DNA from 3 places in the Pseudomonas sp. LS1212 genome. Region 3 is predicted to be linked to each of the others. Evidence: riboswitches for the same ligand, from Rfam matches in the RefSeq annotation. Region 3 holds a riboswitch; each other region holds the start of a gene.
The links. A riboswitch is a leader RNA that binds a small molecule or an ion and turns the genes downstream of it on or off. The one in region 3 is predicted to bind cobalamin.
Positions count from the first base shown of each region.

Region 1: linked by a shared signal. The riboswitch ahead of cobO (cob(I)yrinic acid a,c-diamide adenosyltransferase) and the one ahead of NVV94_RS15400 (ABC transporter substrate-binding protein) in region 3 are both predicted to bind cobalamin.
Region 2: linked by a shared signal. The riboswitch ahead of NVV94_RS10160 (CbtB-domain containing protein) and the one ahead of NVV94_RS15400 (ABC transporter substrate-binding protein) in region 3 are both predicted to bind cobalamin.

Region 1 covers NZ_CP102951.1:4,336,022-4,346,516, forward strand. Annotated here, with positions in the region: gene cobC (alpha-ribazole phosphatase family protein) at 1-342, opposite strand, end outside; gene cobT (nicotinate-nucleotide--dimethylbenzimidazole phosphoribosyltransferase) at 339-1,394, opposite strand; gene cobU (bifunctional adenosylcobinamide kinase/adenosylcobinamide-phosphate guanylyltransferase) at 1,391-1,912, opposite strand; gene NVV94_RS20195 (cobyric acid synthase) at 1,914-3,380, opposite strand; gene cobD (threonine-phosphate decarboxylase CobD) at 3,377-4,369, opposite strand; gene cbiB (adenosylcobinamide-phosphate synthase CbiB) at 4,362-5,270, opposite strand; gene bluB (5,6-dimethylbenzimidazole synthase) at 5,267-5,917, opposite strand; gene NVV94_RS20215 (cobyrinate a,c-diamide synthase) at 5,914-7,209, opposite strand; gene cobO (cob(I)yrinic acid a,c-diamide adenosyltransferase) at 7,206-7,817, opposite strand; cobalamin riboswitch at 8,007-8,234, opposite strand; gene NVV94_RS20225 (class I SAM-dependent methyltransferase) at 8,321-8,983, opposite strand; gene NVV94_RS20230 (C40 family peptidase) at 8,999-9,529, opposite strand; gene NVV94_RS20235 (C40 family peptidase) at 9,689-10,312, opposite strand; gene NVV94_RS20240 (NAD-dependent deacylase) at 10,379-10,495, opposite strand, start outside.
Region 2 covers NZ_CP102951.1:2,161,622-2,172,116, reverse strand. Annotated here, with positions in the region: gene cobN (cobaltochelatase subunit CobN) at 1-1,960, opposite strand, end outside; gene cobW (cobalamin biosynthesis protein CobW) at 1,964-3,028, opposite strand; cobalamin riboswitch at 3,121-3,325, opposite strand; cobalamin riboswitch at 3,584-3,810, shown strand; gene NVV94_RS10160 (CbtB-domain containing protein) at 3,905-4,090, shown strand; gene NVV94_RS10155 (CbtA family protein) at 4,102-4,794, shown strand; gene NVV94_RS10150 (cobalamin biosynthesis protein) at 4,794-5,219, shown strand; gene cobM (precorrin-4 C(11)-methyltransferase) at 5,296-6,042, shown strand; gene nfuA (Fe-S biogenesis protein NfuA) at 6,205-6,789, opposite strand; gene NVV94_RS10135 (fatty acid cis/trans isomerase) at 7,188-9,485, opposite strand; gene metH (methionine synthase) at 9,641-10,495, shown strand, end outside.
Region 3 covers NZ_CP102951.1:3,300,032-3,310,526, forward strand. Annotated here, with positions in the region: rRNA gene NVV94_RS15395 (16S ribosomal RNA) at 1-496, opposite strand, end outside; cobalamin riboswitch at 1,002-1,197, shown strand; partial or broken gene NVV94_RS15400 (ABC transporter substrate-binding protein) at 1,341-1,754, shown strand; gene NVV94_RS15405 (hypothetical protein) at 1,889-2,152, shown strand; gene NVV94_RS15410 (DUF4332 domain-containing protein) at 2,339-2,749, opposite strand; partial or broken gene NVV94_RS26930 (iron ABC transporter permease) at 3,126-3,227, shown strand; partial or broken gene NVV94_RS15415 (ABC transporter ATP-binding protein) at 3,224-3,739, shown strand; partial or broken gene NVV94_RS15420 (aminotransferase class I/II-fold pyridoxal phosphate-dependent enzyme) at 3,809-4,141, shown strand; one part of gene NVV94_RS15425 (IS3 family transposase) at 4,489-5,396, opposite strand; one part of gene NVV94_RS15425 (IS3 family transposase) at 5,396-5,651, opposite strand; gene NVV94_RS15430 (hypothetical protein) at 5,737-6,147, shown strand; gene NVV94_RS15435 (hypothetical protein) at 6,150-6,476, shown strand; gene NVV94_RS15440 (N-6 DNA methylase) at 6,815-9,151, shown strand; gene NVV94_RS15445 (restriction endonuclease subunit S) at 9,151-10,495, shown strand, end outside.

The DNA of each region.
Region 1 (10,495 bases), 1.0 Mb from region 3:
CGGCGGTGTGAAGCCATAAGGGTCAGCCCAGAACAGACCCAGCCCACGCTCATCGGTGAGCATCAAGTCCGCCGCGCTGCGCCCCTCCCAGTCACCAAAATGCAGCTCCTGCAGGTCCTTGTCCAACTGCAAGGGCAGCGCCAGGCGCTCGGCCAGCTCCTGGGCGAACAAGGCGCAGCGTTGCAGTGGCGAACTGATCAGGCGGTCCCAGGGGCCGCCCTGCTCGACCGCCGCGCGCATCTGCGCCCAGCCGGTCTCGGTCAGGGCGTCGTCGAGGCTGCCACGCAGGCCACCGCCGAGTTCGGTTTCACCGTGGCGCAGCAGGTCCAGATGCAGAATCATTGGCCGCGATCGGCGACGGCCGCCTCGGCAAACGTCGCCATCTGCCCGTGCAGGTCGCAGGCCAGGCGCAGCAAGGGCACTGCCAGGGCGGCACCACTCCCCTCACCCAGGCGCAAACCGAGGTCGAGCAGCGGTTGGGCTTGCAGCGTCTGCAGAATGTGCCAATGGCCAGGCTCGGCACCGCGATGACCGAACAGTAGCCATTGCCGGCACTCAGGATTCAACCGCACCGCCACCAGTGCCGCCACGCTGCAGATAAAGCCATCGACCAGCACCGCCACGCCGGCCTGGGCACAGGCCAGATAAGCACCGACCAATGCTGCGATTTCAAAACCGCCAAAGCAGAACAACCGCGACAAGGGATCGCCCGGCAAGGCCGCATGCTTGTGCAATGCCCCCTCAATGACCTGGGCCTTGTGGCTGACACCCGCCGCATCGAGGCCGGTGCCGGGGCCGACCAGATCGGTCACCGGGCAGCCCAGCAGTGCGCACGCCAGCGCACTGGCTGCCGTGGTGTTACCAATCCCCATTTCACCGCCGATGAACAGCTGCGAGCCGGCCGCCACAGCACGCAGCGCGCTCTCGCGTCCGGCCTGCAATGCCTGCAGCCCCTGGGCCGGGGTCATGGCCGGGGTCTGGGCAAAGTTGGCCGTGCCGGCGCCGATGCGCACATGGCGCACGCCGGGCAAATCATCGAGCGGGGTCGCCGTGCCCAGGTCGATCACTTCCAGCTGCGCATTCAACTGCCGCGCCAGCACACTGATTGCCGCGCCGCCGTTGACGAAGTTGTGCAGCATCTGCCCGGTGACGGCTTGCGGATACGCAGAAATACCTTCGGCCACCACCCCGTGGTCTGCGGCAAAGATCGCAATCCAGACCTGATCCAGGTTCGGCTTGACCCGCCCCTGCAACCCGGCCAGTTGCACGGCAACCGTTTCGAGCTGGCCCAGTGAGCCGGCGGGTTTGGTCAGCTGTTGCTGGCGCGCCAGTGCTTGTTGGTGAGCGTCGCGATCAATCGGTCGACAATCCTCCAGCCACCAGGAGTGACTCATAATGCAGGTCCTTTCAAGGTAAGGGGCAGGCCTGCCACCGTCAGCACCACGCGCTGGCAGCGCTCGGCGATGGCCTGGTGCAACCAGCCGGATTCATCGACATAGCGCCGGGTCAATTCACCCATCGGCACCACGCCCATGCCGGTTTCATTGCTGACCAGAATGATCTCGCCAGGCAACTCGAGCAGGCACTCGAGCAGCGCCTGGCGTTCGTCTGCCAGACGCTGGGGGTTATCGAGCATCAGCAGATTGGTCATCCACAATGTCAGGCAATCGACCAGCAGGCAGCGCTCGGGCCGGGCGTTTTCACGCAAGACACGCGCCAGTGCCAGCGGCTCTTCGATCAGTGCCCATTCGGATGGGCGTCGCTGGCGGTGCATCTGCACCCGCTCGTTCATCTCACCATCAAGCGGTTCGCTGGTAGCGATATAGGTCACGGCCAGCGTGCTTTGCATCGCCAGTTTCTCGGCCAGGCGGCTCTTGCCGGAGCGAGCGCCACCGAGGATCAGTTGCAGCATGTCAGTGGGTTTCCTGTTCCAGCCCGCACAGCTTGCTCAGCTGCCGGGTATCCAGATGCTGCTCGACCAGATCGGCCAGGCGCTCGATATCCAGTTCGCGCAGCGCGTGATAGTCGACTTCCTGCACATCGCGCAAACCGGCCCAGCGCAACAATGCGCTGCACGAGGGGCCCGATTCGAACAGGCCATGCAGGTAAGTGCCGAGCACCTGCCCGTCTTCACTCATGGCGCCGTCGCAGCGGCCATCGTCCAGCTGCACCGCGGCCCGCTCCAGGGCGGCGCCCCGGGTGACCCCGGCATGGATTTCATAACCGCTGACGGCCGTATCCTCAAGCAGCAGCCGGCCACGCACATTACGCAGCTGCTTCTCGGCTTCGAGCGTCGTGGTGAAATCCAGCAGACCCAGCCCAGGGCTGGAACCGGCGGCGCCTTCAAGGCCCAGCGGGTCATCCAGTTGCCGGCCGAGCATCTGCAACCCACCGCAGATGCCCAGCAGCTTGCCGCCGTAGCGCAGGTGACGAGCAATTGTACTTTCCCAACCCTGGCTACGAAGGTGGGCCAGGTCGCTGCGCACGCTTTTGGAGCCGGGCAGAATGATCAGGTCGGCAGGCGGAATGCTGTCGCCCGGGCCGATGAACTGAAGGTCGACCTGCGGGTGCAGGCGCAGCGGGTCGAAATCCGTGTGATTACTGATCCGTGGCAGCACCGGCACGATGACCTTGAGCACTTGCGCGGCCTTGTCCGACTGGCGCCGGTCGATCCCGTCCTCGGCCTCCAGGTGCAGGTCCAGCACATAGGGCAGCACGCCGATCACCGGCTTGCCGGTGCGCGCCTCCAGCCAGTCCAGGCCCGGTTGCAGCAGTGCGATATCGCCACGAAAGCGATTGATGACAAAGCCTTTGACCCGCGCCTGTTCGCTCGGCGAGAGCAACTCCAGGGTGCCGACCAGATGCGCGAAAACCCCGCCGCGATTGATGTCGGCGATCAACAACACCGGGCAATCCACCGCTTCGGCAAAGCCCATGTTGGCGATATCGCCCGCGCGCAGGTTGATCTCCGCCGGCGAGCCTGCACCCTCGACCATCACCACCGGATACTCGGCGCTCAAGCGCTGGTGCGAGGCCAGCACTGCCTGCATCGCAATGGCCTTGTAGTCGTGATAAGCCACCGCGTTCATGCTGGTGACCGCGCGGCCATGGATGATGACCTGGGCCCCGGTGTCGCTATTGGGCTTGAGCAGGACCGGGTTCATGTCGGTGTGCGGTTCAAGGCCCGCCGCCTGGGCCTGGACCGCCTGGGCCCGGCCAATTTCGCCGCCGTCGGCCGTCACCGCGCTGTTGAGCGCCATGTTCTGCGGCTTGAACGGCACCACGCGCACGCCCTGGCGCGTCAGCCACCGGCACAACGCCGTCACCAGCGTGCTTTTGCCGGCATCGGAGGTGGTGCCTTGCACCATCAGGGTGGTCATGAAATGTCCTTGAGATAATCATCGAGCGCCTGTTCGAGGCGCTGCCAATCGGCTTCCTCGGCAGGCAGGCCGAAACGCAGGCTGCTGCTCTGTACAAACAGGCGCAGCAAGATCCCGCGTCGAGCCATGAATTCGTGCAACTGCTCGGCGCGATCGGTCACCAGCCACTGGAACAAGTCGCAGCCACCCTGCGGGTTCAGGCCAAAGCGGCCGAGCAGTTGCGCCAAGCGTTCGCTGGCCTGGGCACAGCGCAGAATCTGCTGCTGATGCCCTTGCTTGTCGAGCAGACAATCCTTTCCCAACACCCGGGTCGGCCCGCTGACGGCCCATGGGCCTATCTGTTCGGCCAGCAGGTTCAGTAGCTTGCGCTCGGCCAGGACGAACCCCAGCCGCACACCGGCCAGGCCGAAAAACTTGCCGAACGAGCGCAGTACAATCAAGCCGATCAGCCCGGTACAGGCCGCCAGGCTCAACCGCGGCGTGTTGTCCATGAAGGCTTCATCGACCACCAGCCAGCCGCCGCGCGGCGCCAGGCGAGCATGCCACTCGAGCAACCGCTCAGGCGGCAGCATGCGCCCGGTCGGGTTGTTCGGGTTGACCACCACCAGCACGTCGAGGCTGTCGAGAAAGAAATCCACTTCCGCTTCGCTGATCTCACGCACGACATGCCCACCGCGTCGCCAGCCTTCGGCGTGCTCGGCATAACAGGGCGAGAGCACCCCTACCTTGCCACTGCGGCGCAAGCGCGGCAGCGCCTGGATCGCGGCCTGCGAGCCCGGCACCGGCAGGACCTGGCTGGCGCCGTAGTAGACGCACGCCGCCACTTCGAGGCCATCGTCGGTTTCCGGCAGGCGCGCCCAGGCGCGCACCGGGATCGGCGGGATATCCCACGGCCAGGGCGCAATGCCGCTGGACAGGTCCAGCCATTGATCCAGCGCGATACCGTACAGCTGAGCGGCGCGCTGCAGGCGACCACCGTGTTCAAGCATAAAACTCAGCCCCCAGGCACAAAATCAGCAACCACAACCAGACACCATGACGGACCAGGCGCCAGCCGCGTTCGATCGCATCGGCATCGGCCGCCGGGCCTTCGCCCAATTGCGCGCGCTCGTGCAGTTCGCCGTGATAGACCGCCGCGCCGCCCAGTTCCACGCCCAGCGCACCGGCACCTGCCGCCATCACCGGGCCGGCGTTGGGGCTGTCCCAGGCCGGCGCCTGGGTCCGCCAGCATTTGAGTGCCAGCCGGGTTTTGCCCAGCAACGCGTAGGTCAAGGCAACCAGCCTGGCAGGAATATAGTTGAGTACGTCGTCGATACGCGCAGCGGCCCAGCCGAACCGTTCGAACCTCTCATTACGATAGCCCCACATCGCATCGAGTGTGTTGCTCAGGCGGTAGAGCACGACACCGGGTGCACCGGCCACGGCAAACCAGAACAAGGCGGCGAACACCGCATCGCTGCCGTTTTCCAGCACCGACTCGGTAGCCGCACGGGCCACGGCGGTGGAATCGAGCTCGCGCGTCTCGCGGCTGACCAGATACCCCACGCGCACGCGCGCCTCATCCAGATCATCACGGCGCAGCGCCTCGGCGACCGGCGTGATGTGTTCGCCCAGGCTGCGCAGGCCAAGGGCACAATACAGGGCCAGAATCTCGACGATCCAGCCGATATAGGGCAGCCATGACAGCAGTGTCGCCAGCAGCGTCAGCGGGATCACCGCCAGGAACCAGGCGGTCACGCCGTGGCTGCGCCAACCGCGGCCACCGGCATTGAAGCGCTGCTCGAGACGATCGGCAAGGCGCCCGAAGGCCACCAGCGGGTGCCTGCGCTTGGGCTCACCCAAAAGCGCATCCAGCGCCACCCCGGCGACACTCAGCAACGCCACGCTCATCGATTCACTCCCCAATGGTTTTCATACAGCATGTCGGATAACGGCTTGGGCTCGGCCCAGCCTTCCAGGGCCAGCATGGGCGCCGGATAGAACGCCTCGACCGGCCCCAGGCAAAGGATTGCCAGCGGCTTGGCGCCTGCCGGCAGGCCGAGCAATTGGCTCAGGGCCTGCGGCTCGAACAGTGACACCCAGCCCATGCCCAGGCCTTCGGCGCGGGCCGCCAACCAAAGGTTCTGGATAGCGCAGGACAAGGACGCCATGTCCATTTCCGGCAAGGTCCGGCGGCCGAAGATATGCCGCTCGCGGTCATCGGCAAGCGCGGCAACCAGGACCTCGGCACAGTCGTTGATGCCTTCGACCTTGAGTTTCATGAATTCGTCGGAACGCTCGCCGAGGGCGTCGGCCGTACGCACCCGCTCCTCTTCGACCAGTGCCTGGATGCGTTGGCGCAATGCCCGGTCGCTGATGCGGATAAACCGCCATGGCTGCATCAGGCCGACGCTTGGCGCCTGATGGGCCGCGGCCAGCAACTTCGCCAACAGCGCCGGCGCAACGCTGCCACCGACGAAATGACGCATATCGCGCCGCTCGGCGATCGCCCGGTAGACCGCCGCCCGTTCATCCTCGCTGAATGCGTGCTCGCTCATGGCTTGAACAGCGCCGCCACCGCCTGGGGGTTGGAGGGAAAGTAGAAATGCACATAGGACGCGGTCAAGCGCCCGCACCGATAGACCGCCTCGGCGCCACGCCCGCCGTTGGGGCTCTGGCCCCTGGCGATCGGCGCAAGTTCGGTACTGGTCAGGGAGTGATGATAGGTATGCCCGCGCAAGCTCCCTTCCGGCAGTTCGACCGCCTGCAGGGCCAGGGCTGCCAGACGCTTCTGCATCACCGCCTCGCCCTTGAGCAGGCCGGCCAGCTCAGCGCGCTGGCCCTGGACATCGGTCAGGGCATCGAGCAGGTAGAGCATGCCACCGCACTCCGCCAGCAGCGGCTTGCCCGCTTCATGGTGGGCACGTATATCGGCGAGCATGCTGGCATTGTCCGCCAGGGCCAGGTGATGCAGCTCCGGGTAGCCGCCAGGCAGGTACAGGCTATCGGCGCACGGCAATGCCCGATCGTGAACCGGCGAGAAAAACGTCAGTTGCGCGCCCATCGCTCGCAGCAGGTCCAGGCTTGCGCCATAGGTAAAGGCAAACGCCTCGTCCCGCGCCACGGCGATGCGCACGCCGGCCAACAATGGCTCGACGGCGACCGGCACAGGTGCCGCGAATTCCACCGGTGGCGGCAGGGCCGACTCGCAGCTTTCGGCCAACGCGGCGGCGGCCGCATCGAGGCGCACATCCAGGTCATTGAGTTCGCTGGCCTGGACCAGGCCCAAGTGCCGGCTCGGCAGTTCGATACCGGTTTCCCGAGACAAGCCGCCATACCAGCGCAAGCCTTCGGTCAGGCTGCCTTCGAGCAGTTGGGCATGTCGCACGGTACCGACCCGATTGGCCAGCACCCCGGCAAACGGCAGGTCCGGCTGATAGCGCGCAAGGCCCAACGCCAACGCACCGAAGGTCTGGGCCATGGCCGTACCGTCGATGACGGCCAGCACCGGCACACCGAAGTGGCGCGCCAGGTCGGCGCTCGAAGGCGTGCCATCGAACAGGCCCATGACCCCTTCGATCAAAATCAGGTCAGCTTCGGCAGCAGCCTCCCAGAGCAGACGCCGACTCTCGTCGGCACCGACCATCCACAGGTCCAGCTGATACACCGGCGCACCACTGGCGCGCTCGAGGATCATCGGGTCGAGGAAGTCCGGGCCGCACTTGAACACCCGCACCTTGCGCCCCTGGTTACGGTGCAAGCGGGCCAGTGCGGCGGTCACGGTGGTCTTGCCCTGGCCGGAAGCCGGCGCGGCGATCAACACCGCCGGGCAATGACGCGCATCACTCATAGTTCGATGCCTTTCTGGGCACGAATGCCGGCCTGGAACGCGTGCTTGAGCATGCCCATTTCCGTGACGGTATCGGCCAGTTCGATCATTTCGGGCTTGGCGGCGCGGCCGGTCACTACCACATGCTGCATGGGTGGGCGTGCCTGCAGGTCGCCGAGCACCTGATCGAGGTCGAGGTAGCCGTGCTTGAGGGCGATGTTCAGCTCGTCGAGCACCACCAGACTGATCGACGGATCGCTCAGCAACTGGCGGGCCACCGCCCAGGCTGCTTCGGCCGCGGCGATATCGCGCTGGCGATCCTGGGTTTCCCAGGTGAAACCCTCGCCCATGACATGGAAGCGAACCTGCTCTGGAAAGCGCCGGAAGAACAGCTCTTCACCGGTGCTGGTGCGGCCCTTGATGAATTGCACGACACCACATTGCATGCCGTGGCCCATGGCCCGGGCGAGCATGCCGAAAGCGGAGCTGCTCTTGCCTTTGCCGTTGCCGGTCAATACCAGCAACAACCCACACTCGTTCGGCGCATTGGCAATGCGCTCGTCGATCACGGCCTTTTTGCGCAGCATGCGCGCCACATGGCGCTCATCACGTTCGGTGGTTTCAGTCATCGCAGCTCTCCGCTAACGCGCAGATGGCCGGCATCGACGAAGCACCACGACAGACGGGGCGCCAGCCCTGGCCTGGTGGCAGGAAATCGTCAATGCCGCTCTCACCCGCGCGACAGATGGATGGATCAAAGCAGACGCAGCGTGCGGCGGCCGTGCCCGGATCGGGCCCGGCGCGCGTCAGGCTGCGTGATGCCGTGGGATGTTTCAGGCCGGTCTCCGGGCTCATGAGTGGGGTGCGCACACCCAGGTCACACGCCTTCCCGGACCCGAACCGCATCCAGTGGCCACTGCGCGACCTTGACTCATTTACCGTTGCGGGGGCAGCGCCGGAATCGCGCGCCATGCACGCCCACCGGCTTCCCTGTTTCACTCCGGCAACCGAAACGATTGCAGAGCACCTGGAACAAGTCGCGAAGGTTAGAGGGTTGGGGATGGAGCGTCAATTATTGGTGGCCGATGACGTGGGCAACAAAATCTGGCGGGTAACGGCTGCCCGGTGACGCTCAGCGTTTACGGCACAGGGTCAGGCCATCGCCCAGTGGCAAGAGCGAAAGATCGACGCGCGAGTCATCCTTCAAGGCGCGATTGAGCGCCTGGATGGCCCGGGTATCGGCGCTGTCGGGTTCGCTCTGCAGCACCCGACCGCTCCATAATGTGTTATCGAAAATGGCCAGGCCGCCAACCCGCAGCAGACGCAAGGCGTATTCCAGATAAACCGGGTAGTTGGCCTTGTCGGCGTCGATGAAGATCAGGTCGAAACTGCCGCCCTGACCTTGCCCCTCCAGTTGTGCGAGGGTGTCCAATGCCGGCGCCAGGCGCAGATCGATCTTGTCGGCCACCCCCGCCTGCTGCCAATAACGCAGGGCCGTCTGGTTGTAGTCTCCCGGAAGATCACAGCAGATCAATCGCCCCTGCGCCGGCATCGCCTGAGCCATGCACAGGGCGCTATAACCGGTGAACGTGCCGACTTCAAGCAGCCGCTGCGCCCCGATCAAGCGCACCAGCAAGGCCAGGAACTGACCCTGTTCGGGCGCAACCTGCCAACGCGCCATGGGCATCGCCTGGGTTTCGGCTCGCAATTGTTGCAGCAGCGGTGTTTCGCGCAGCGAGACGTCCTGCAGGTAGTGGTACAGCGCGTCGTCCAGGTAGAGCGTTTGGGCGGTCATGCCGGCCTCCCTTTGTCAGGGGTTACGCGCCAGGCTGGTCGGCTGCAGGACGCGCTTGGCGTTGAGGTAGGTCTTCTGCCAGTAGGCATTGGACAGGTAATCCAGGCGTACCGTACCACCAGTGGCCGGCGCGTGGACAAAGCGCCCTTCGCCGACGTAGATACCGGCATGGCTGACCTGCGACCCGCCGTTGGTGGCAAAAAACACCAGGTCGCCGGATTGCAGCGCATCGCGCCCGACTTCGGGAGCGCGCAGGCCGATCATTTCACGGGTAGAGCGCGGCAGGGAAATACCGGCAGCATCACGGTAGACGTAACCGATCAGCCCACTGCAGTCGAAGCCCGAGTCCGGTGTATTACCGCCCCAGCGATAGGGCGTGCCGACCAGGCCCAGTGCACGAAACAGCACATCTTCGGCAACCGGCGAGAAATATTGTTGAGGGGCCATGACGGCCGGCTCGGTGACCCGAGGCGACGGGGCATGACTGCTACAGGCACCGAGCAGTGCTGCGAAAAGAACAAGGGCAAAGCGCGCAGCCATCGACATAAACAGAACAATCCTGATCTGATCCGGCTTACTCCGCCGAGAGCCTGGCCATGTGCCAGGAGGTTATAACCCGTTAATACTAGTTGCTATTGCCAAAAACGCACACGGCGACGTGCTTTTTTGAGCTACGTCGCCGTTTTTGCTGCGAAACTGCTGAGCTTAATTGCGCGAGATAACCGTGCTCGGGGCCATGGCCAGCGCACGCTTGGCTTCGATAAAGGTCTTGCTCCAGTAGCGGTCGCCAAGGCTGTCGATGCGCACGCCACCGCTGCGGCGGCTGCTGGAGTGAATGAACTGATCATCGCCCAGGTAGATGCCGGCATGGCTGACACGACCACGACCGTTGGTGCTGAAGAACAGCAGGTCACCGGGCTTGAGGTTGTCGCGAGCGACCAGCGGAGCGTTCACGTTGATCATTTCACGCGTGGAGCGCGGCAGTTTCAGGCCAGCCTCTTCGCGGAACAGGTAACCGATGAAGCCGCTGCAATCGAAGCCGGACGTCTCCGAGGTGCCGCCGAAACGGTAGCGGGTACCGATCAGGGACATGCCACGCTCGAGGATGCTGTCAGCCAGGGCGGGCAGTTGGTAAGGCTTGCTGCTGGAGAATTCGGTCAGCTCTTTTTCGCTCATGAGCTCTTCCTGGAGAATCAGGGAAGGCTGAGCCGAAGCATTGGCGGTAACCGGGTTGCTGACCTGCTGTTGCGAAACCGGCGTATGAGCCGCGCAGCCAAAAAGCAGGGTAACGAGTGCGAGGGGCACGAGGGGTGCGAAGCGCTTTAGCATGGGCACGACCGTGTCAAAATCCATAAGAAGGCGCGACTATGCCTTCTCTCATTCTCATTTGCAAATTCAATCGAAAAAAATGTGACTTGTGAGTTTCCCCATAACCTCTAAGGCCCTCCCCCTCAGATAAATGTCCATGTCACCACTCAGTTCGGTCGGCACCGGATTTATCTCGATCGTGAA
Region 2 (10,495 bases), 1.1 Mb from region 3:
CGCGAACCAGCTTGAGGATGTCGCGCTGCAGCTCTCGGGCCCTGCGCGGGTCAAGCAGTTGCGCCTCGTAATATTCGTCGGCGAGCAACTCCAGGTCGCGCAGGGGGCCATAGGTTTCGGCACGGGTCAGCGGCGGCATCAGGTGGTCGATGATGACCGCCTGGGTACGTCGCTTGGCCTGAGCACCCTCGCCCGGATCGTTGACGATGAACGGATAGATGTTGGGCAGAGGCCCCAGCAAGGCGTCCGGCCAACAGTGTTCGGACAGACCGACGCCCTTGCCCGGCAACCATTCGAGGTTGCCATGCTTGCCGACATGCACCACCGCATCCACGGCAAAGCTGTGTCGCAGCCAGAAATGGAAGGCCAGGTAGCCATGGGGCGGAACCAGGTCCGGGTCGTGATAGACCGCGCTGGGGTCGACCTGATAACCCCGCGCCGGCTGGATACCGACAAAGGTCAGGCCAAAGCGCAGGCCGGCGACCATCATGCGGCCGTTGCGGAACATCGGGTCGGCCTGGGGCTCACCCCAGCGCTGGCGCACCGCCGCCTGATTGGCCAGTGGCAGCCGGGCGAATGCGGCCAGGTAGTCGTCCAGCGCCATGCTCTGGGCACAAGGGCGCTGGTCGAGACTGTCCAGATCATTGCTGACGCCACCCAGTAGCGCCTGGATCAGCGCGGTACCGTTGTCGGGCAGCCGGGAAACCGGATAACCCTGCTGCTGCAGGGCGCGCAGGATATTCAGCGCCGCTGCGGGGGTATCCAGGCCGACACCATTGCCGATCCGACCGTCGCGGGTCGGGTAATTGGCCAGTACCAGCGCCACGCGTTTCTGTGCATTGGGCAGACGGCCCAGCTCGCTCCAGCGGCGTGCCAGCTCGGCGACGAAGTCCATGCGCTCCAGGTGCGGGCGATAGCAGACCACATCCGACTGGCTGCGCTCGCTGCGCCAGGCCAGGTCCTTGAAACTGATCGGGCGGCTGATGATGCGGCCGTCAAGTTCCGGCAAGGCGATGTGCATGGCCAGGTCACGCGGGCCGAGGCCCTGCTCGCTGGCCTCCCAGCCGGGCTGGTTGTCCTGGGCGCAGATGGCCTGGATCACCGGGATATTGCGGCGAAACGGCCGCAGGTGCGGTGCTTCCGGGCTGGACTGGGCGAAGCCTGTGGTATTGAGAATGACCTCGGCACCGACCTCATCCAGCCAGTCCTCGGCCAGCGCCAGGCAGCCGGCTTCCTTCAGGCTGGCGACCGCGATCGGCAACGGGTTGAGCCCGGCCAACTGCAGGCGCTCGCAGAATGCATCGACGAATGCGGTATTGGCCGCCTGCAAGTGCGAGCGATAGAACAATAGAGGTACAACGGCCTGGTCGACCTGCCAGTCGGCGCGCCAGTCCTGCAACTGCGCCTGGGCGTTGCGCGGGTGATAGATCGCCGTGCGCGGCAGGGCCTGCGGCTCCTCCCAGGCGTAGTCACGGCCCAGCCAGCGGTTGGCCATGCAGTGATACAGATTGAGGGCATTGGCTTTGCCGCCCTGACGCAGAAAATGCCAAAGGCGCTCGGCTTCGGCGGCTGCGACGGTGCTCAGGCTGCTGAGTTCCGGGTCCGGGCGGTCGTCACCCGGCACCAGAATCAATTGCACGCCTCGGTCCGCCAATCCGACCAGCTGCTCGACGCCGTAGCGCCAATAGCCAATGCCGCCGTGCAATGAAATCAGAATGACCTTGGCATGACGCAGCACCTGGTCGACATAGAGGTCGACCGAGGCGTGGTTTTGCACCTGCATGGGGTTGGCCAGGCGCAGGCTGGGAAAGTCGTCCGGCAACTGCTGGGCAGTTTCGGCCAGCAGCGCCAGGTGGGAATCACCGCTGCAGAGAATGACCAGCTCGGCCGGTGTCTGGCCGAGGTCGGCAATACTGTCATCCGGCACGAAGCCGCCGGGTTGGGTCCGCAGCAGGTGCATGGCTTAGACGTTCAACGCGGCGTGCAGTTGGCTCTCGAGCAGCGCGGCATCGAGTTCCTGACCGATGAGCACCAGATGCGTGGCACGGTTTTCTTCGGCGCGCCAGGCGCGGTCATAGTGCTTGTCGAAGCGTGTGCCGACCCCCTGGATCAGCAAGCGCATGGGTTTGCCGGGAATCGCGGCGAAACCCTTGACCCGCAGGATGCCGTGTTGCACCACCAGTTGGGTCAGGGCATCGAGCAGCAGGCTCTCATCTGCTTGCGGCAATTGGATGGAGATGGAGTCGAAGGCATCGTGGTCATGATCGTCGTGATCATCGCCGTCATGGTGGTCGTGGTGTGTACGACGAGCATCGATATGCGCCTCCGACTCGGCTCCCAGACCCAGCAGGACCTCCAGCGGCAGGCGACCGCTGCTGGCTTCGATCACTTTGACCGCCGGCGGCAGTTCTTCAGCCACTTCGCGGCGCACGGCGGCGAGCAATTGGGCGTCGATCAGGTCCGCCTTGTTGAGGATGACCAGGTCTGCGCTGGCCAATTGGTCGGCGAAGAGTTCGTGCAGGGGCGATTCGTGGTCCAGGTTCGGATCGAGCTTGCGCTGGGCATCCACTTGATCCGGGAAGGCGGCGAAAGTGCCAGCAGCGACGGCTGGGCTATCGACCACGGTAATGACCGCATCGACGGTGCAGGCGCTGCGGATTTCCGGCCACTGAAAGGCTTGGACCAGAGGCTTTGGCAGCGCCAGGCCCGAGGTTTCGATAAGGATATGATCGAGGTCACCGCGGCGCTCGACCAGCTCGCGCATCACGGGGAAGAATTCTTCCTGGACGGTGCAACACAGGCAGCCGTTGGCGAGTTCGAAGATCCGGCCGTTGGCTTCTTCTTCAGTGCAGCCGATGCTGCATTGCTTGAGGATCTCGCCGTCGATACCCAGCTCGCCGAATTCGTTGACGATGACGGCGATGCGTCGGCCCTGGGCGTTGTCGAGCATGTGTCGCAACAGGGTGGTTTTGCCCGAGCCGAGGAAGCCGGTGACGATGGTGACGGGAAGTTTGGCCAGTGTTTTCATTGGATGCCCTTGGCGGATGGCGGGCATGCAGGACGAGTACCTCGGTGCCAGGCACGAGGTCGCATTCGCCACCGGATCACCCCGCCCGGTTGTAGTGAGAATCTGTCCGAGGCAGGTCTCCTGGCTTGCTGTGTGCCGATCGCTTTCGATCGGCGAGCCCGACGCCTTCCCGCATCAGTGCAGTGGCATTGTCGGATCTTTCACGGCTTACAGTTGCGGGGGCAGCCGCGGCATTGGACCGCGTTCCCGTCTTAGCTCCGGCTTGAAGGCTGGAGAACCTCGAATGGGCAAGGCTACGCAGTGGTTGCGGGTTGGTCAATCGCATCTGTCGAGTTGATTGCGCGGCGGGGCTCCCTGTCCGGCGCACCTCGATCGGCGTAGCCGCTGCCGCCAGGCTGCGCTGGGGCCGCAAGGCCCCCTGGCAATCTCAAGATCCTGCGCCTGCTTCGCACGCGAGCGCAGCCTTCGGCAGCGGCTACAAAGGTGTGAACAGGCGCATACCCAAGCAACCAACACCCCACATGCCATTTGACGCCCCCCACCCACCCATGCTCTCCTACGCGGATTCGTTTGGGTGCCCTTCACAGGGTGAAACGGGAAACCGGTGCGTCAGGTGCTACTACACTACCTGGCAAGTCCGGCGCTGCCCCCGCAACGGTAAGCGAGAGAAGAATCAGATCCACTGTGCCAGCTGTCCGGCATGGGAAGGTGATTCTTGCAGGCTTGAGCAACACGCCAGCCCCTCGCAAGCCCGGAGACCGGCCCAGACCATACCTGACAAACCCGCGGTGGGCGGGCGCTGTTGATACCTCTGCGAGCTCGCGCGCAGGGGTTCTTCGCGCTTGGCCGCCTCGATCACCACAAGAGGGAAGCGCCATGCCCATCACTACCGCCAGCCACTCAGCCGTCGTCACGTCCACCCAGACCCAACGCCTGGTCGTCGCCATATGCGCCTCCGTGCTCGGCATCTGCCTGGTCTATTTCGCCGGTTTCTCGCACATCGAAGCCGTTCACAACGCCGCGCATGACACCCGTCACAGCGCCGCTTTCCCGTGCCATTGAGAACAGCCAACATGATCAAGCGCATTGCCCGGACTGCAGGCTTTACCGGCCTGCTCGCCGCCCTGCTGTTGACCCTGCTGCAAAGCTTCTGGGTCGTCCCGCTGATCCTGCAAGCGGAAACCTATGAAAATGCGGCCCCTGCCGTCGAAGCACACGAGCATGCCGACGGCGCTGCGGCCGGGCACAGCCACGATGCCGAAGCCTGGGCGCCGGAAGATGGCTGGCAGCGCCTACTTTCCACCACTGGCGGCAACCTGGTGGTCGCCGTCGGCTTCGCGCTGATGCTGGCCGCGCTGTATACCCTGCGTGCACCCGGCCGCACCTCCGAAGGCGTGCTGTGGGGGCTGGCCGGTTTCGCCGTGTTCTGCCTGGCGCCAAACCTGGGCTTGCCGCCGGAGCTGCCCGGCACTGCCGCTGCAGACCTGGCCCTGCGCCAAACCTGGTGGGTCGGGACTGCCGCTTCCACTGCCGTGGGCCTGGCGCTGATCGCGTTCGGCAAGAACTGGCTGCTCAAGGTCCTGGGCGCAGCGATTCTGGTGGTGCCGCATTTCATCGGCGCACCGCAGCCTGAAGTGCATGAAAGCCTGGCCCCCGAAGCGCTGGAATCGCAGTTCCAGATCGCATCCTTGCTGACCAATGCCGTGTTTTGGGTTGCACTGGGCCTGATCAGCGCCTGGCTGTTTCGTCGCAAAAGCCAGGCCTGATGAGCCTGGCCGGCCGTTCGCAGGTCCTGGTGGCCGGCTTCGGCTGCCAACGCGGTTGCTCGGCCAGCGAGCTGGGCGCCCTGCTTGACCGGACGTTGCTGCAATACCGGCTGCAGCGTTCGGCGCTGACCGGCCTTGCCAGCATCGACCTGAAATGTCAGGAGCCCGGGCTGCTGGCATTGGCCGAGCAACTCGGTTTGCCACTGGTGTTTTTCAGCTCGGCTGAACTGGCCCGCTTCGAGCCGCAACTCAACCATCGGTCTACCCTCGCCCATCGCCATACCGGTTGCTTCGGCATCGCCGAAAGCTGTGCGCTGGCGTTGGCCGAACAGCTGGGCGGCTGCTCAGCCGAACTGAAAGCACCGCGCTGCACATCTGCTCGCGCCACACTGGCATTGGCTGCTCCCCGGCAAAATATTCGATAATCTCCCTCTAGCACGCGTCGGCTACTTGAGTTTTTTTCAAGCAAAACGCGTTTCCAGGCTTTTTCAGGATTCTCCAATGACGGTCTACTTTATTGGTGCAGGCCCCGGCGACCCGGAGTTGATCACGGTCAAGGGGCAACGCCTGATCCGCACCTGCCCGGTGATCATCTACGCCGGCTCACTGGTGCCGGCTGCCGTGCTCGAAGGCCATTGTGCCGAGGTGCTGGTCAACAGCGCCGAGCTGCACCTGCAGCAAATCATCGAGACGATTCAAGCCGCACACGCCAAGGGCCAGGACGTGGCTCGCGTGCATTCCGGCGACCCGAGCCTGTACGGCGCCATCGGTGAACAGATTCGCTATTTGCGAGAATTGGGCATCCCTTACCAGATCATTCCCGGCGTTACTGCCACGGCGGCGAGTGCGGCCCTGCTTGGCGTCGAGCTGACGCTGCCGGCGATCTCCCAGAGCGTGATCCTGACCCGTTACGCCGACAAATCCCCGATGCCCAGCGGCGAAGAGCTGGCAAGCCTGGCCCGGCACCGTTCGACCATGGCCATCCACCTCGGCGTCCAGCACCTTGAAAAAATCATAGAGGAGCTGCGCCCGCACTATGGCGACGATTGCCCGATTGCCGTGGTGCACCGCGCCACCTGGCCGGATCAGGACTGGGTCGTCGGCACCCTCGACGATATTCTCGACAAGGTCCGGGACAAGGGCTTTCGCCGTACCGCGCTGATTCTGGTGGGCCGGGTACTGGCCACTGACAGCTTCTCGGAGTCGGCCTTGTACCGCGCCAGCCACGCTCACCTGTACCGGCCGTAAGTGGCAGGAGAGCTTGCCCGGATTGGCCAGCCGGCCGCCTATGAATTGTTGATTCTGGCCGACAGCGTCAAGCCCGAAGGCTGCGCTCGCACGGCCGGTTGATCGGGCATAAAAAACGGCGCTCACGGGGCGCCGTTTTTTCATCTGCAGCGAACGCCTTCCTTAGTAGTAGGCGTTTTCTTTCTGCGTGTGGTCGGTCACGTCGCGAACACCCTTGAGCTCAGGGATGCGCTCGAGCAACGTGCGCTCGATCCCTTCCTTGAGGGTGACGTCGGCCTGACCGCAACCCTGGCAACCGCCACCGAACTGCAACACGGCAATACCGTCTTCGACCACTTCGATCAGACTCACCTGACCGCCGTGGCTGGCAAGCCCCGGGTTGATCTCGGTTTGCAGGTAATAGTTGATGCGCTCGTTGATCGGACTGTCGGCGTTGACCATCGGTACTTTGGCGTTAGGCGCCTTGATGGTCAGTTGCCCGCCCATGCGATCGGTGGCGTAGTCGACAACAGCGTCCTCCAGGAACGCCTCGCTGACGCCGTCGATCCAGGCGGTAAAGCTTTTCAGCCCCAGCGCGGTGTCTTCCGGCTTTTCTTCGCCCGGCTTGCAGTAAGCAATGCAGGTTTCGGCATACTGGGTACCCGGCTGGGTGATGAATACGCGTATGCCAATGCCCGGGGTGTTCTGCTTGGAGAGCAGATCAGCCAGGTAATCGTGCGCGGCGTCGGTAATGGTAATGGCGCTCATGGAAGTTCCTCACAGACTTGCCGGCAGTTTACGCGAAACGGCGCGCCTGAAAAAGTCCTAGTAATTTTGTCGGGTTACCGGCACGGTCGCAGGCACTGCCAGATGACTGTCCAACCACCCCTTGATCTGGTGATACAGGCGCTTCTCGATCAGCACGTAACTGGCCCGGGAGGCCAGCGCTCGTAGAGCTTGAAGCGAATACAGCATCCTGGACCCTCTGACGGCCTGTATTGATATCGATACTTCAGGCCCCGGCATGGCCGGGATCCCAGAGGTCGGACCACGACAAGCTGTAAAAGGTCGCGAAAAACCGCTCGGCGGTCGTGCATTGCGATGCCCTCGTTGCCCTCGTTCCCACTCTGCGTGGGAACGAGGGCAGGAGCACCTTGATACCCGCTTCAGAGGTTTTGGTAGCGGTTCATATCCAGCACACCGGCCTCCACCGGCTCGGTTTCACGGATATAGCTGGCGAGGTCGTGAAAGTACTCCCAGAACTGCGGATGACTGCGCCGCACGCCCCAGCGCATGACGATCCGCTCGAAGTTTTCCGGCGTTTTGGCCAGTTCCATGTCCTCGACGAACTCCGGCACATCGCTGGCCGGGACATTGAACATGAAATTCGGATAGCTGCTCATCACCCCGGGGTAGATCGTCAAGGTGTCGAGCCCCGGCTGGTAGCGATGGGCTTCCCCTAGCATGAACGCCACATTGCTGTGGGCGCGGTTGCGCAGCAGGCTGTAGACCACGCGCTTGCCGTTGCTGCCCTCGATGCGCAGCATGGTCGCCTCGGGCAACTGGTCGATGACTTTCAGCCCCGCGGCCGGGCGTGACGCCAGGCGGCTGAGCACCTGCTCGACATTCCTGAACTCCTCACCGATGCCCGGCCGCGAGCAATAAGCGCCCTGACAGCGGTTGATCGGATCGGGCCTGGCATTGAGGCTGCCAGTACGCTCGACGAGTTTGAGGGCAAAGTCGCGCTTGGGATTGTTTTCGTCCAGTTTCAAACCGCTCGGCGTATCGGTATCGATGCTCTCATAGTCCATCCACATCTTGATCTTGCCGCTTTTCTGGTACCAGTCGCCGAGGATGTCGCCGCGTTGTTCGGCCGGCATCAGGCGCAGAAAGTTGACCTCCGCGCCGTTGCGGATGAGGTCGAAGTACAAGCGCGTCTGCGCCTGGTGCGAAACATTGCCGAACACATCGAAATTGACCGCCAACTGATAATAGGTGCGTTCGAACAAGGGATAGTCGAACAACCAGAGGGTCTTGGGCACATCACCTACCAACCCCTTGCTGACCGAAGCACTGTCGAAGTGTCGGAAGATCGTCAGCAACGCGTTGTCGTTGCCGGCCCAGAGGGTCGACCAACTCGGTGCCGGCATTTGCGCATAAGCCTCGCGGCGCAAGCTTTCATACTCGTTGCGCTTGTCCCGGTAGGCATGCCACAGGCTCAAGACACTGCCGACATCGTCGATCTGCCCGGGCATGGCCAACAAGGGCGTGGCCTCGCCCCGGTAACTGGCATCGGTGATAAAGCGGTCATGCGCAGGTTCCTGGAACAGTGCCCAGAAGTTGTCGCGAATCACATCGGTAGCGATCTGGCCACGGCAGACCGGCCCACGGATAAAGGTGCGCACGAAATACTCGGCGTTATCGAGCATGAACTGATAGCGCGCAACCGCCGGGATGGCGGCGAAGGTTTCGAACGGATTGGCGCGGTGACGCGGACCGTAGCCAGGCAAGGATCTGGCATGCCAGTCACCGCTGTAGAACAACTGTTCGACACGCTTGAGCTTGTTTGGCCCCATGGGATAGGTGATATGCGTCTTGTGTACGATCACACCTTGCACCGGCATCAACCGATAGAAAAAATCGCTGCCCGGCTCGTCATTGGGCCGACGCGTCGCGATCAGGTCGATCGGCTTGCCGCTGGGCGTGCGTGAACGAACCCACTGGAAAAAGTGCCCCGGCTCGCCACCGGTAAAATAGATGTGCGCCAGGAACAAGTGCTCGTACAGCCAGCGCGCCACCAGCGCCTCGGTGGAACCGGGTCGGTTGAACAAGGCTTCCCAGTCGGCGATCTGTGTTGCTTCGCTGGCGCTGGGGATGATGGCGTTCTGCTCCATCGGTGCACCAACGGCCAGCCAGCGCTTGAGGGTCTGGTATTGCGGCTCGGTCAGGCCGGTCACCGCCAGCGGCATGCCCTCCCTGGGATGGGACTTGGCATAAGCATCGAACTCGCCTGGCAACGGGCAGAGGTTTTCCCGATCGAGCCCCAGCACGATCTCTTCCGGCAGCTTGGCATTGGGCTGCAGCGGCGTGCTGTGGCCCAGCTCGAGCATCCGCGCCATCAGCGCGGCCTGGTTGCCCTGGGCGTCGAGTACCGAATAGAAACCCTTGCGGCGCCAGGCATCGCTGCCGCTCGCATCATAAAACAGCCGGGTCGGCGCCTCGGCAACACTGCGGTCCCCCTTGTACACCGGGACTTTCGAAGCTCCTCGGACAACGCCTTCGGCGCTGCCCAGGTTGAGCTGGCAGGCGGCATCATTGCAGGCATGGCAGGCGACGCATTTCTCGGTAAAGATCGGTTGAACATCCCGGGCATACGAAATAGCCGAGCCAGAGAGAGGGGCTTGCCCAAGCGCCGAACTGCAAACGAGCAACGCGAAGGCGCTGGCAAGGAAGCGATGCACCATGTGCCGGTGTCCTGAAAATTAAAAACCTGGCGATTCTACCCGTGAGACACCCGCACCAACATGAGCCAAATTCATGCAAATGATTGATACGCTTAAATACCGCGCAGGTTTGTTATTATTCCGCATCTTTCGTATCCGCCCTACCAGGTAGTCCTATGTCTGACCGCAGCGCTCGTCTCCAAGCACTTCAGCAAGCCCTCAAAGAGCGCATTCTGATACTCGATGGCGGCATGGGTACCATGATCCAAAGCTACCGCCTGGAGGAACACGACTATCGTGGCACGCGCTTCGCCGACTGGCCGAGCGACGTCAAGGGCAACAATGACCTGCTGGTGCTGACCCGCCCCGATGTGATCGGCGCCATCGAAAAGGCTTACCTGGATGCCGGTGCCGACATCCTCGAAACCAACACCTTCAACGCCACCCAGGTATCCCAGGCCGACTACGGCATGGAAACGCTGGTGTATGAGCTGAACGTCGAGGGCGCCCGCCTGGCGCGCCAGGTGTGCGATGCCAAGACCCTGGAAACCCCGGACAGGCCGCGCTTCGTCGCCGGCGTGCTCGGCCCGACCAGCCGCACCTGCTCGTTGTCGCCAGACGTGAACAACCCCGGCTACCGCAACGTCACCTTCGACGAACTGGTGGTGAACTACACCGAGGCCACCAAAGGCCTGATCGAAGGCGGTGCCGACCTGATCCTGATCGAAACCATCTTCGACACCCTCAACGCCAAGGCGGCCATCTTCGCCGTACAAGGCGTGTTCGAAGAGCTGGGCGTTGAACTGCCGATCATGATCTCCGGGACCATCACCGACGCCTCCGGCCGAACCCTGTCGGGGCAGACCACCGAAGCGTTCTGGAACTCGGTCAGCCACGCCAAGCCGATTTCCGTCGGCCTGAACTGCGCCCTGGGCGCCAGTGAATTGCGCCCGTACCTGGAAGAGCTGGCGAACAAGGCCAACACCTATGTTTCGGCACACCCCAACGCCGGCCTGCCGAACGCCTTCGGC
Region 3 (10,495 bases):
CTTATTCTGTCGGTAACGTCAAAACATCAACGTATTAGGTTAATGCCCTTCCTCCCAACTTAAAGTGCTTTACAATCCGAAGACCTTCTTCACACACGCGGCATGGCTGGATCAGGCTTTCGCCCATTGTCCAATATTCCCCACTGCTGCCTCCCGTAGGAGTCTGGACCGTGTCTCAGTTCCAGTGTGACTGATCATCCTCTCAGACCAGTTACGGATCGTCGCCTTGGTGAGCCTTTACCCCACCAACTAGCTAATCCGACCTAGGCTCATCTGATAGCGTGAGGTCCGAAGATCCCCCACTTTCTCCCGTAGGACGTATGCGGTATTAGCGTCCGTTTCCGAACGTTATCCCCCACTATCAGGCAGATTCCTAGGCATTACTCACCCGTCCGCCGCTCGCCACCAGGTACAAGTACCCGTGCTGCCGCTCGACTTGCATGTGTTAGGCCTGCCGCCAGCGTTCAATCTGAGCCATGATCAAACTCTTCAGTTCAATACTGCTTGGGTTTTGAGAAAACCCTAAACTTGGCTCAGCAATCTCAAAATGAACTATATGATTGCTCATGTAGCCACTTGTGATGCTGATAATCTTTCTGACTATCAGTCTGAGCTCACAAGCACCCACACGAATTGCTTGATTCAGTTGTTAAAGAGCGGTTGGTTGATTCTTTCGTCTCAACCGAGGTGCGCATTTTACGCTTTCCTCTGTCTCTGTCAAGCGTTTATTTTCAGAAGTTTTTCGATTTTCTCGTTTAACTTCAAACACTTGACTCGCTTCGATCTCTCGTTGCGGGAGGCGAATTCTACAGCGTTTCAAACCGTTGTCAACGACAAAAATGATGGCGGTTGCCAAGCCCTGCTCTTGCAGCTTCTGCAGCTACTTACTGAAAGCACTCTATATAGTCAGCGTTGCACTGTTCGGTTTAAACCAGGGTCGCGATGTCGCTCGGCTCAAATACTTCTAATCCGCACATGGGCCCCCCTTGGGCAGCATGATCGACTACCATGCCGCCGCCGGTTTCCAAATGGGATTAATAGGGAATCCGTGGTGCTTATGCAGCATCAAACGGAACTGCCCCCGCAACTGTAGGTGCTGAGCCTGCTCCTGAACTGCCACTGGGATTGCTTCCGGGAAGGCTGGAGCCAGGCGATGACGCATCAGTCAGGAGACCTGCCGGCCAAGCAAATCACTAACCGGCGGGGTGTCCGGGAAGGACATCCTTGCCGCGCGCGTCACCTCGGTGACCGGCCTTGCACTGCTCCTGCGGCAGCGTTCGATGATGTGTTTCCAGACTGTACACCCCCGCTCCGCGTACGCTTCAAATGGAGATTGCATCATGCTGCTGCCCCGCTTTGCCGCCCTCATCACGGGTCTGGGTCTGTCCGCCCTCGCCCATGCGGCCCCTACCCACTATCCCCTGACTGTAGAGAACTGCGGCAGCACGCTGACCTTCCAGCACGCACCAGGCCGTGCAGTGACCATCGGCCAGGCCGGCACCGAAATGCTCTATGCCCTGGGGCTCGGCGACAAGCTGGTCGGCACCTCGTTGTGGTTCAACGATGTATTGGCCAAGTACAAGGCACAGAACGACAAGGTCGAACGCCTGGCCGATAACGATCCAAGCTTCGAGGCAGTGATCGGCAAACGTCCGGAGCTGGTGGCAGTGCAGCTGGAGTGGATGGTCGGCCCGCAGGGGGCGGTCGGCACGCGCGAGCAGTTTCACGAACTTAAGATCCCGACCTACCTGATACACCAACTGCCTTGCCCGGTTGATGCCAGCCATGCCCAAAGATGATGCCGATGTGCAGGTGAACACGCAAGTCAACGTTCTGTCCGAAAAAGACGCTGCAATTCGCTTCGCCTTCGCTTTACCCAAGGCAGCGCATGAAGCTGGCATTAGCCCGCAGGAAGCCTGCAAGGCCCCACGCTGGCAGTCGCCGGACACCCTACCCGGACAGCATGCCCCTTGTCCTGCCTGAACCCGTAGACGATCCTGACCGCACCCGCTGGGCAGAAGAGTTATCCCTGACGGATGAGCAAAGGCGCGACAACGCCGTGGTCCGGCAAACCCATAGTGGCAACCTTGAAAGCTATGCCGGCTCAGCCGCCGAGCAGGCGCTGGCGCGTCGTCGTAGAGAGCTACTCTAGGCGTCGCCAGCGAGAACTAGAAAATGCATGAATGGAGTGAGCGTGTGGGATCAAAGCGGACCGTCGCGTACTAACGTGCCGCATAACCGGCTGCCAACTAAGAACAGTATAGTCGGCAGTCCGGGCTGATGTAACTGTTAGGCAGTTACGGTGGGCAATACTTCGCTTTTTGTCACCCCACCTTGGCTACAGTATCTTTTCCAAAGCTTTAGCCTGTTTGATCCAGTCTTTCACCAATTCAAAGGTGGGTGCCCTACCTACCAATTTGATTTTCTTTTGTTCAATCAATTCCTCCAACTCAGAGTGCAATTTTTCTGGCCGTTGCTTGGCAAGATCGGGAATCGCTTTCACTCCATCAATATGCTCTAATAGGTCGGATAAAACTCCTCCGACCCCATGAATACGAGCCAGATCTGCGCGATCGGCCAATGCTAAGAGCTTTGGTCTTGTCAGGCCGCAGTACTTTGCCAGTTCGCTTCTTTCGTGTGGTGTCCGACATGCGTCTAAGAGTTGATCGCTGTCATGGATGTCCTTTTCCTTCAATTTGCCCTCAGTTTCGGGGGTCATGCCTACGATTTTGCTGAGTGGTATAGCCATTTTTATCTCCAATAATGCGTTAGATGATTGTCGACAAGTGTTTGTGACCGGGCATTTCTTGCTTCCTGTCACAACACCTCCTTTCCACACATCTCGTATCACGCGTTTGGGAACGGCTTAACTGCAAAATATAATGTTGCGTTTGCTCACGACATAGACGGCAAGCCAAGGCCGCTCAATCAGCTTAGACGGCAGACCAAGCAACGCTAGCTATTTTCCACCATGCTGACTAGTGGCTCCTTCTGGCCGGACTGGGACGCCCGTGCCCAGTGTCTTATAGACATGGTACAGGTACGAAAACCCCCATAAACGCCTTAGGCCCACATCGCTGCGAGCCTAAGTAATTGATCCTATTGGTTTACCCGGCAAGACCTGAACCTGCGATCAGGGACAGGTGATCCCTGTGGGGGTGATCACCGCACTGGTTGGCGCCCCCGTATTCGCGCTGATCCTGATAGGCCGGAGGAGCTCCCGATGAGCGCCGCGGCGCCCTTTGCTGGCGAATCCGTATTGAGCTGTTCCGGCCTTGGTTTCAATGCCCGCGACGTTGCACTCCTGCACGACATCAACCTGAGCGTTCGTCGCGGCGAGACCCTCGGCATCGTCGGGCCCAACGGTTCGGGAAAATCCACGGTGGTCGAACAGCAGGCCGACACCGACGATGCGATTTGCGTGTTCGATGCCGTTGCCTTGGGCCGAACGCCCTGGCTGTCGGCGCTGAGCCCCTGGTCGGGCAATGACAATGCCATCGTCCACCAGGCTCTCTGCGACGTCGACGCTGCCCACCTGAGCACCCGCAGGTGGCGCAGCCTCTCTGATGGCGAACGCCAGCGCGTGCACATCGCTCGAGCCTTGGCCCAGCGCCCACAGATCCTGTTGCTGGACGAACCGACCAATCACCTGGATATCCAGCACCAGCTCGCAATTCTAAAGGTTGTACAGGCCCTGCCTGTGACGACGCTGATAGCCCTGCAAACGGTAATGACCGCGCGTTTACTGGCTCGAACACTAACGGCAATAGCTAGGCGCGTTGATTCGGGCCTGTTCAATGACTATCCACCAGTAGGTGGCCATGACGAACATCGTCGCCTGCTGGCACGATGGTTCGCAGGTCTAGGCGTGGACGCAGACCCTCGACGCCTGTTGTTGACCGGTGGCGCTCATCACGCGGTGTCTCTCGCGCTATCGGTGGTCTGCAGTCCGGGCGGCACACTGTTCACCGAAGCACAGACCTATCCGGGCGTGATTGCCCTCGCTCGACATCAGCGCACCCCTGTCGTCGGCGTGCGTATGGATGCAGAAGGCATCGTTCCGGAGGCGCTGGATCAAATGCTGGCTGACAGACAACCGGGCCCGGCCGCGCTCTACGTGCCGTCATGGAGCAATGGTTGACCGATGGCACCGCCGAGACCGTCAGCCAGGCGATCCAGGACGAATCGAAGCGACGCGTGGCGCTGGCTCACTCGATGCCAGGCGAGATGATGCGTGACCCGGATCATCGTGGATATCACGTGTGGCTGCCTATGCCCAGTCATGAAGCGCTACACCTAGAGCAGCAAGCCAAGGGACTGGGCCCCCGCCCGCTTCCACCGCTGCTAATCCAGAGGCCTTGGCGAGCGGTGGTGTTCGGTTGTGCCTTGGTGCACCGACGATGGCTGATCTGCGCACGGCACTTTCCTCCATCGCCAAGCTTCGGCCTGAAGGAGCACCGGCAATCTGCCCTCCCGCCCCTGTAGTGGTCAACTAATCCCGGACACGACGTTAAGTTTTTCTTCGGCCTGAGCTGGCGCCAGCCCACCGTTGAATTGATGGGGGCGAATCCAGTTGTACCGATGCATCAAGAAATGGCTGATATCGCGCTGGGCTTCTTGAGCAGTTCGGTAGCCCATGGTCGGTATCCATTCAGTTTTCACGCTGCGAAACACACGCTCCATCGGCGCATTGTCCCAGCAATTACCCCGGCGGCTCATGCTCTGGCGCATGCGATAACGCCACAGCCGCTGGCGAAATAAACGACTCCCATACTGCGACCCTTGATCCGAGTGAAACAGCAGGCCCTGAGGTCTTCCTCGTTGCTCATAGGCCATATCCAGTGCCTTGATAACCAGCTCGGCGTCCGGCTTTTCCGACAATGCCCAACCCACTATCCGGCGCGCGCAAAGATCTAGCACAACAGCCAGATAATGCCATTTCCCTTGGGCCCAAATGTAGGTGATGTCGCCGCACCACACTTGGTTGGGGGCCGAGACATCGAACTCCCGATTCAAGATGTTCGGGATATCCAACCGTTCGACCGTCGCTCGTTTATAGGCATGAGAACCTGGCTGTTTGCTCACGAGGTCAAGCTCACGCATCAAGCTGCGTACCTTAAATCGCCCCAGTTGCTCGCCGTCTTCACGCATGATCGACAAGATGCTGCGGCTGCCCGCAGCACTACGACTTTCTGTGAACAGTTCATTGACCCGACTGCGCAGCCGAAGCCGCTCAATATCAGGAGTCCGGCGCCTGAGACGCTGGGCGTAGTAACACGAGCGGGTGACTTCAAACACTTTGCACAGCCAATCAATCGGCTCGTGGACGCTAAGCTGATTGATCAGCGCGTACGCTCGTGATCTTCCGACATCAAGAGCGCGGTAGCCTTTTTTAGTATCGATTTTTCCCGTTCAAGGCGGGCGATCCGGACTTCCAGTTCCTGGATTTTCTGCTGCTCCGGGGTCAGCGCTTTGCTTAGCGGGGTGACACCTTGGCGCTCCTTCTGAACCTGCTCAACCCAGCGGCGTAGTGCCGACTCGCCGACGCCGAGTGAACGACTGGCTTCGATGTAGCTGTAGTTTTGCTTGAGCACGAGGTCGGCAGCCTCGCGTTTGAATTCAGCGGAAAAGGAACGGCGTTGTTTGGTCATTTGACACCTCGATCTGGCGAGCATTCTCGCCTAAATGGGTGTCCGGTTTCATTAGACCACTACACAGGTCTGCTACGAATATGCGGTGGAAGGTAAGTGGCCGTCACAAGGCCATGACAACGACGCGGACTGGCTGGATCTGAGTGCTTTTGTCGCGACGGGTCGAAGCTATGTTGAGCACTACGGCGCCTCACCGCCCAAGATGCTGGAAAAAACACTGGTGATGGGAGGAATTCGCGCGAGTCTCGATTCCGACAGACCTGATATCGAGGGCATTCCCGCTGCCCTGGAAGGACTCTACTCTGGATTCTTGACCTTGCTGGAGATAGCAATAATGGCTCAGATGAGCGAGAAGTCCGTAAGGAACGCAACGCTCCTGACCGCTCAAGATCGCCTCGTCACCTCAAAGCAAGGCACCCGAACAGTTGTCGAAGTCCCCGAGGCTCTCCGGTGGTTATCCGGTCGCCGAAGTTTCAATCCAACAGTGGTGGTCTGATCATGGAACTGACAAGACAAGCTGAAGCCTATTGCGCTGAGAATCTGAAACGAATTGCTGCCCCCTCCGACAAGATTGCAGGGTTTACCACCGGTACTGGACGTCAGTTGGCTCTGGAGCGGGTTCGAAATGAAATCTATTGCTGGACAGAGCTCTCAGCCCTGGGGACAGCTCCATGCTCCCCCAAACGGCGCTATAAAGCCTCGGAGACACGCAACTCGAACCTAAATCGTAAACACGCTCCACGCCTAATGCTTGGACAGGAAGTTCAGTATTGGACTTTCAATCACCTTGAAGACTTCAAGCGTTTTGTGGACTGGTATGCCTAGAGTTGTTCCCGCCAGGCAGGGGGCGGCAATCACCTCCCTCTCTCGTATGCTGGTGTAAACCAGCTTTGACGGCTCCCAGGATTGTTGGGGAGCCTTTTTTTGATCCGCGTCCGCGTCCCTTTGTCCCGACCTATGCACTCAGACCTACCTCCCCGCTCCCACCAGACAGCGCCAAAAACGGCCCTTCGCACTAGCGCGAGCACCCGCGCTGCCTCTCGAATGGAAATTCAGCTTTAGCCATAGCGGTGCACTGTCGTTGCAGCATAATGTCGCCAAATTTATTTTTAATCGTGCTGCGCACCGCATTAGCATCCGCCAAGCACTACAGGGAATTCCAAATAATGTCGCAAGCCTCTAACAATCTGGCCGCCTACATCTGGTCTTTAGCCGATTTACTCCGTGGTGACTTTAGGCAAAGCCAGTACGGTCGGATCATTCTGCCGTTCACCTTGCTGCGTCGACTCGAGTGCGTGCTGGAGGCAAGCAAGGCGGCGGTGCTGGCGGAGCATGCACGCGTCCAGCAACTCAATATTTCCGAAGAAGCCCAGGAAAAACTGCTCCTGCGTGCCAGCGGTGGGCTGTCGTTTTTCAATACCTCAAAAATGGATCTGTCCAAGCTCGGTGAATCCGGCATCAAGGCCAATCTGGAGTCCTACCTGCAGGGCTTTTCCAAAGATGCACGGGAGATTTTCGAACACTTCAAATTCACCGAATTTCTCGGGCAACTGAACGATGCCAACCTGCTCTACAAGGTTGTGCAGAAGGTACGGAAGACTGACTTAAACCCTGCTGCAGTTTCCAACCACGACATGGGCCTGGTGTTTGAAGAGTTGATTCGCCGATTTGCGGAAAGCTCAAATGACACCGCTGGGGAGCACTTTACTCCGCGTGACATCGTGCGGCTCACCACCTCCCTGGTGTTTATGGAGGACGATGATGCGCTGACCAAGCCCGGCATCATCCGAACCATTTACGACCCAACAGCGGGTACTGGAGGTTTTCTATCTTCAGGCATGGAATACGTACATGAGCTCAACCCGCAGGCCGTGATGCGCGCCTATGGTCAGGAGCTTAACCCCGAGAGTTACGCCATCTGCAAAGCCGACATGCTGATCAAGGGCCAAGACGTCAGCAACATTAAGCTCGGCAACACCCTGTCGAACGATCAGCTGGACGCCACTGAATTTGACTACATGCTTTCCAACCCACCTTTTGGCGTGGACTGGAAAAAGATCGAGCAAGACATCAACGACGAGCACACGCAAAAAGGTTTCAACGGCCGTTTTGGCGCTGGCCTGCCACGGGTTAGCGATGGCTCGTTATTGTTCCTGATGCACCTGATCAGCAAGCTCCGCGACGGCTCCCAGGGCGGCGGTCGAATCGGCATCATCCTCAATGGTTCACCATTGTTTACCGGTGGTGCTGGCTCTGGCGAATCAGAAATCCGCCGCTACATTCTAGAATCCGACTTGCTCGAGGCCATCATCGCCCTACCTACCGACATGTTCTACAACACCGGAATCTCGACCTATGTCTGGGTGCTGTCGAACAAAAAAGCCCAGGAACGTAAGGGCAAGGTACAGTTGATCAATGGCGTGAATCTTTGCGGAAAAATGCGCAAATCCCTCGGTTCCAAGCGCAATGAAATGGACGAAAGCGATATCGCCACGGTGATCCGCGCCTTCGGCAGCTTTACCGCAGTCGATGCTTACGAGCTGGACAAACAAGCCGCACAAAAGAGTAATCGGGGCCGCCAGGCTGCTAACCCGAAAGCCGAGGCAGCCAAGACCTTCGCCAGCAAGATCTTCAACAGCTATGAGTTTGGCTATCGCCGCATCAGCATTGAGCGCCCGTTGCGGCAGTCCTTCCAATTCAGCGATGCACGCATAGCTGAATGTCGCTTTGCTCCGGGTGCCATCAACACCGCCATGAAATGGCTCTACCAGGAGTACAGCGCAGTAGAGGGTGAGAGCTGGAGCGACTGTGACACCTGTAAGCGTTACGGCGACTTGAGCGCACATGAAGATGCCATTCGGCGCTACTTCAAACTGCACTTCTCCGATCTAAAAGAGAAGCACATCAAAGATCTGCTTAACAGAACAACGTGGCTGGATCAGAAGAGGCTGTTACTGAAAGCACAAAGCCTGCAGGCCATCATCGGCACTGCCCAGCACGACGACATGAACACTTTTGATGACGCGATCAAGGCCGCCTGCAAGCAACAGAGCATTGCCTTGGACACCAAAGACAAAAAGCAGATTATCGATGCGGTGAGCTGGAAGAACCCAGCCGCTGCCAAGATCATCAAGAAGGTTCACAAAACCAAAGCCAATCCCCTGTATGGCTTGTTTGCCGTCGACGGCGAGGTGCTGGAGTACCAAACAGATAGCGACCTACGCGACAACGAAAACGTCGCACTTGACCCGAGCCAGAGCGTTAACGCCATTAACGAGGCTTACTTCCTTAAAGAAGTGCAGCCGCACGTATCCGATGCCTGGATAGATGCCAGCAAGAAGGACGCTAAGGATCAGCAAGTCGGAATCGTCGGTTACGAAATCCCCTTTAACCGACACTTTTACCAGTACCAACCGCCACGGAATTTGCTTGAGATCGATGCGGATCTGGATGCCGTATCAGCCGAGATTATGGCCTTACTGCAAGAGGTGCACTCCTGATGGCAGCGCGATATAAGCCGTATTCTGAGTACAAAGACTCCGCAATTGAGTGGCTGAGAGAAATTCCGGCACATTGGGATGTTAGCAAGTTGCGCTATATGTTTTCCTTTGGCAAAGGATTAGGCATTACCAAAGAAAACTTATTAGATGACGGGGTCTTTTGCGTTAACTATGGCGAGGTTCACTCAAAGTATGGCTTTGAACTTGACCCCTCCATTCACCAGCTCAAGTGCGTCAGTGAGGATTACTTAATCTCATCACAAAGCGCTCTATTACTTAAGGGTGACTTGGTTTTCGCAGACACGTCAGAGGACATTGACGGCTCCGGAAACTTCACGCAACTAACCACCGATCATGTTGTATTTTCTGGATACCACACCATCATTGCCCGTCCCGCAGATAGGCAATGTAGCCGTTTCTATGCATATCTCTTCGACTCTCGTGAGTTCAGAGCTCAAATTAGATACGCAGTTAAAGGCGTAAAGGTTTTTAGCATCACTCAGGCTATTTTGCGAGGAGTTAATATTTGGCTTCCAACGCTTGATGAGCGTCAAAGAATCACAAACTTCCTAGACCACGAAACAGCCAAGATCGACACCCTGATCGAAAAACAACAACAGCTTATTCAGCTGCTAAAAGAAAAACGTCAGGCCGTGATTAGCCATGCCGTTACCAAAGGTTTGAACCCAAACGCCAAGATGCGTGACTCGGGTGTTTTAAGTGTCGGGCTAATGCCAGAGCATTGGACGCTGAAGTCACTGTCTTTGGCCTCCAAGAAGCTGGCTGTTGGTTTGGCAATGTCAGTAACGGATTGTTATGAAGAAGAAGGCGTTCCAATTATCAGAAATCAGAATATAAAGGAGGGATATTTTGATGGGGGCGATATGTTGTATTTGAACCCAGGCTTTGCTGAGGCGCAGGCTTCAAAAAAAGTGAAGGCTGGGGATGTTGTAATAGTTAGAACAGGCTCTAATGTAGGTTTAACCTGTTGTGTTCCTGATGAATATGATCAATGCCACACGTTTACAACATTAATCGTTACCCCTTCCGATGAGTTGGTTAAGGAGTATTTCACATACTGTATGAATTCTGCTTACGGAAAAGCAGAAGTAAATAGGCTGAAGTTTGGCTTTGGCAAAGACAATCTTAATGTTGGCGAACTCCGAGCAATGCATACATTGCTGCCTAGCGTTTATGAGCAAAAGGAAATAGTTTCTTATCTGGAGCAAGAGGTCGCCAAGATCGAGTTAATGGTTAAGAAGGCGTATGTAGCAATCGGACTGATGCAAGAACGCCGCACCGCCCTAGTCTCCGCCGCCGTTACCGGCAAAATCGACGTAAGAG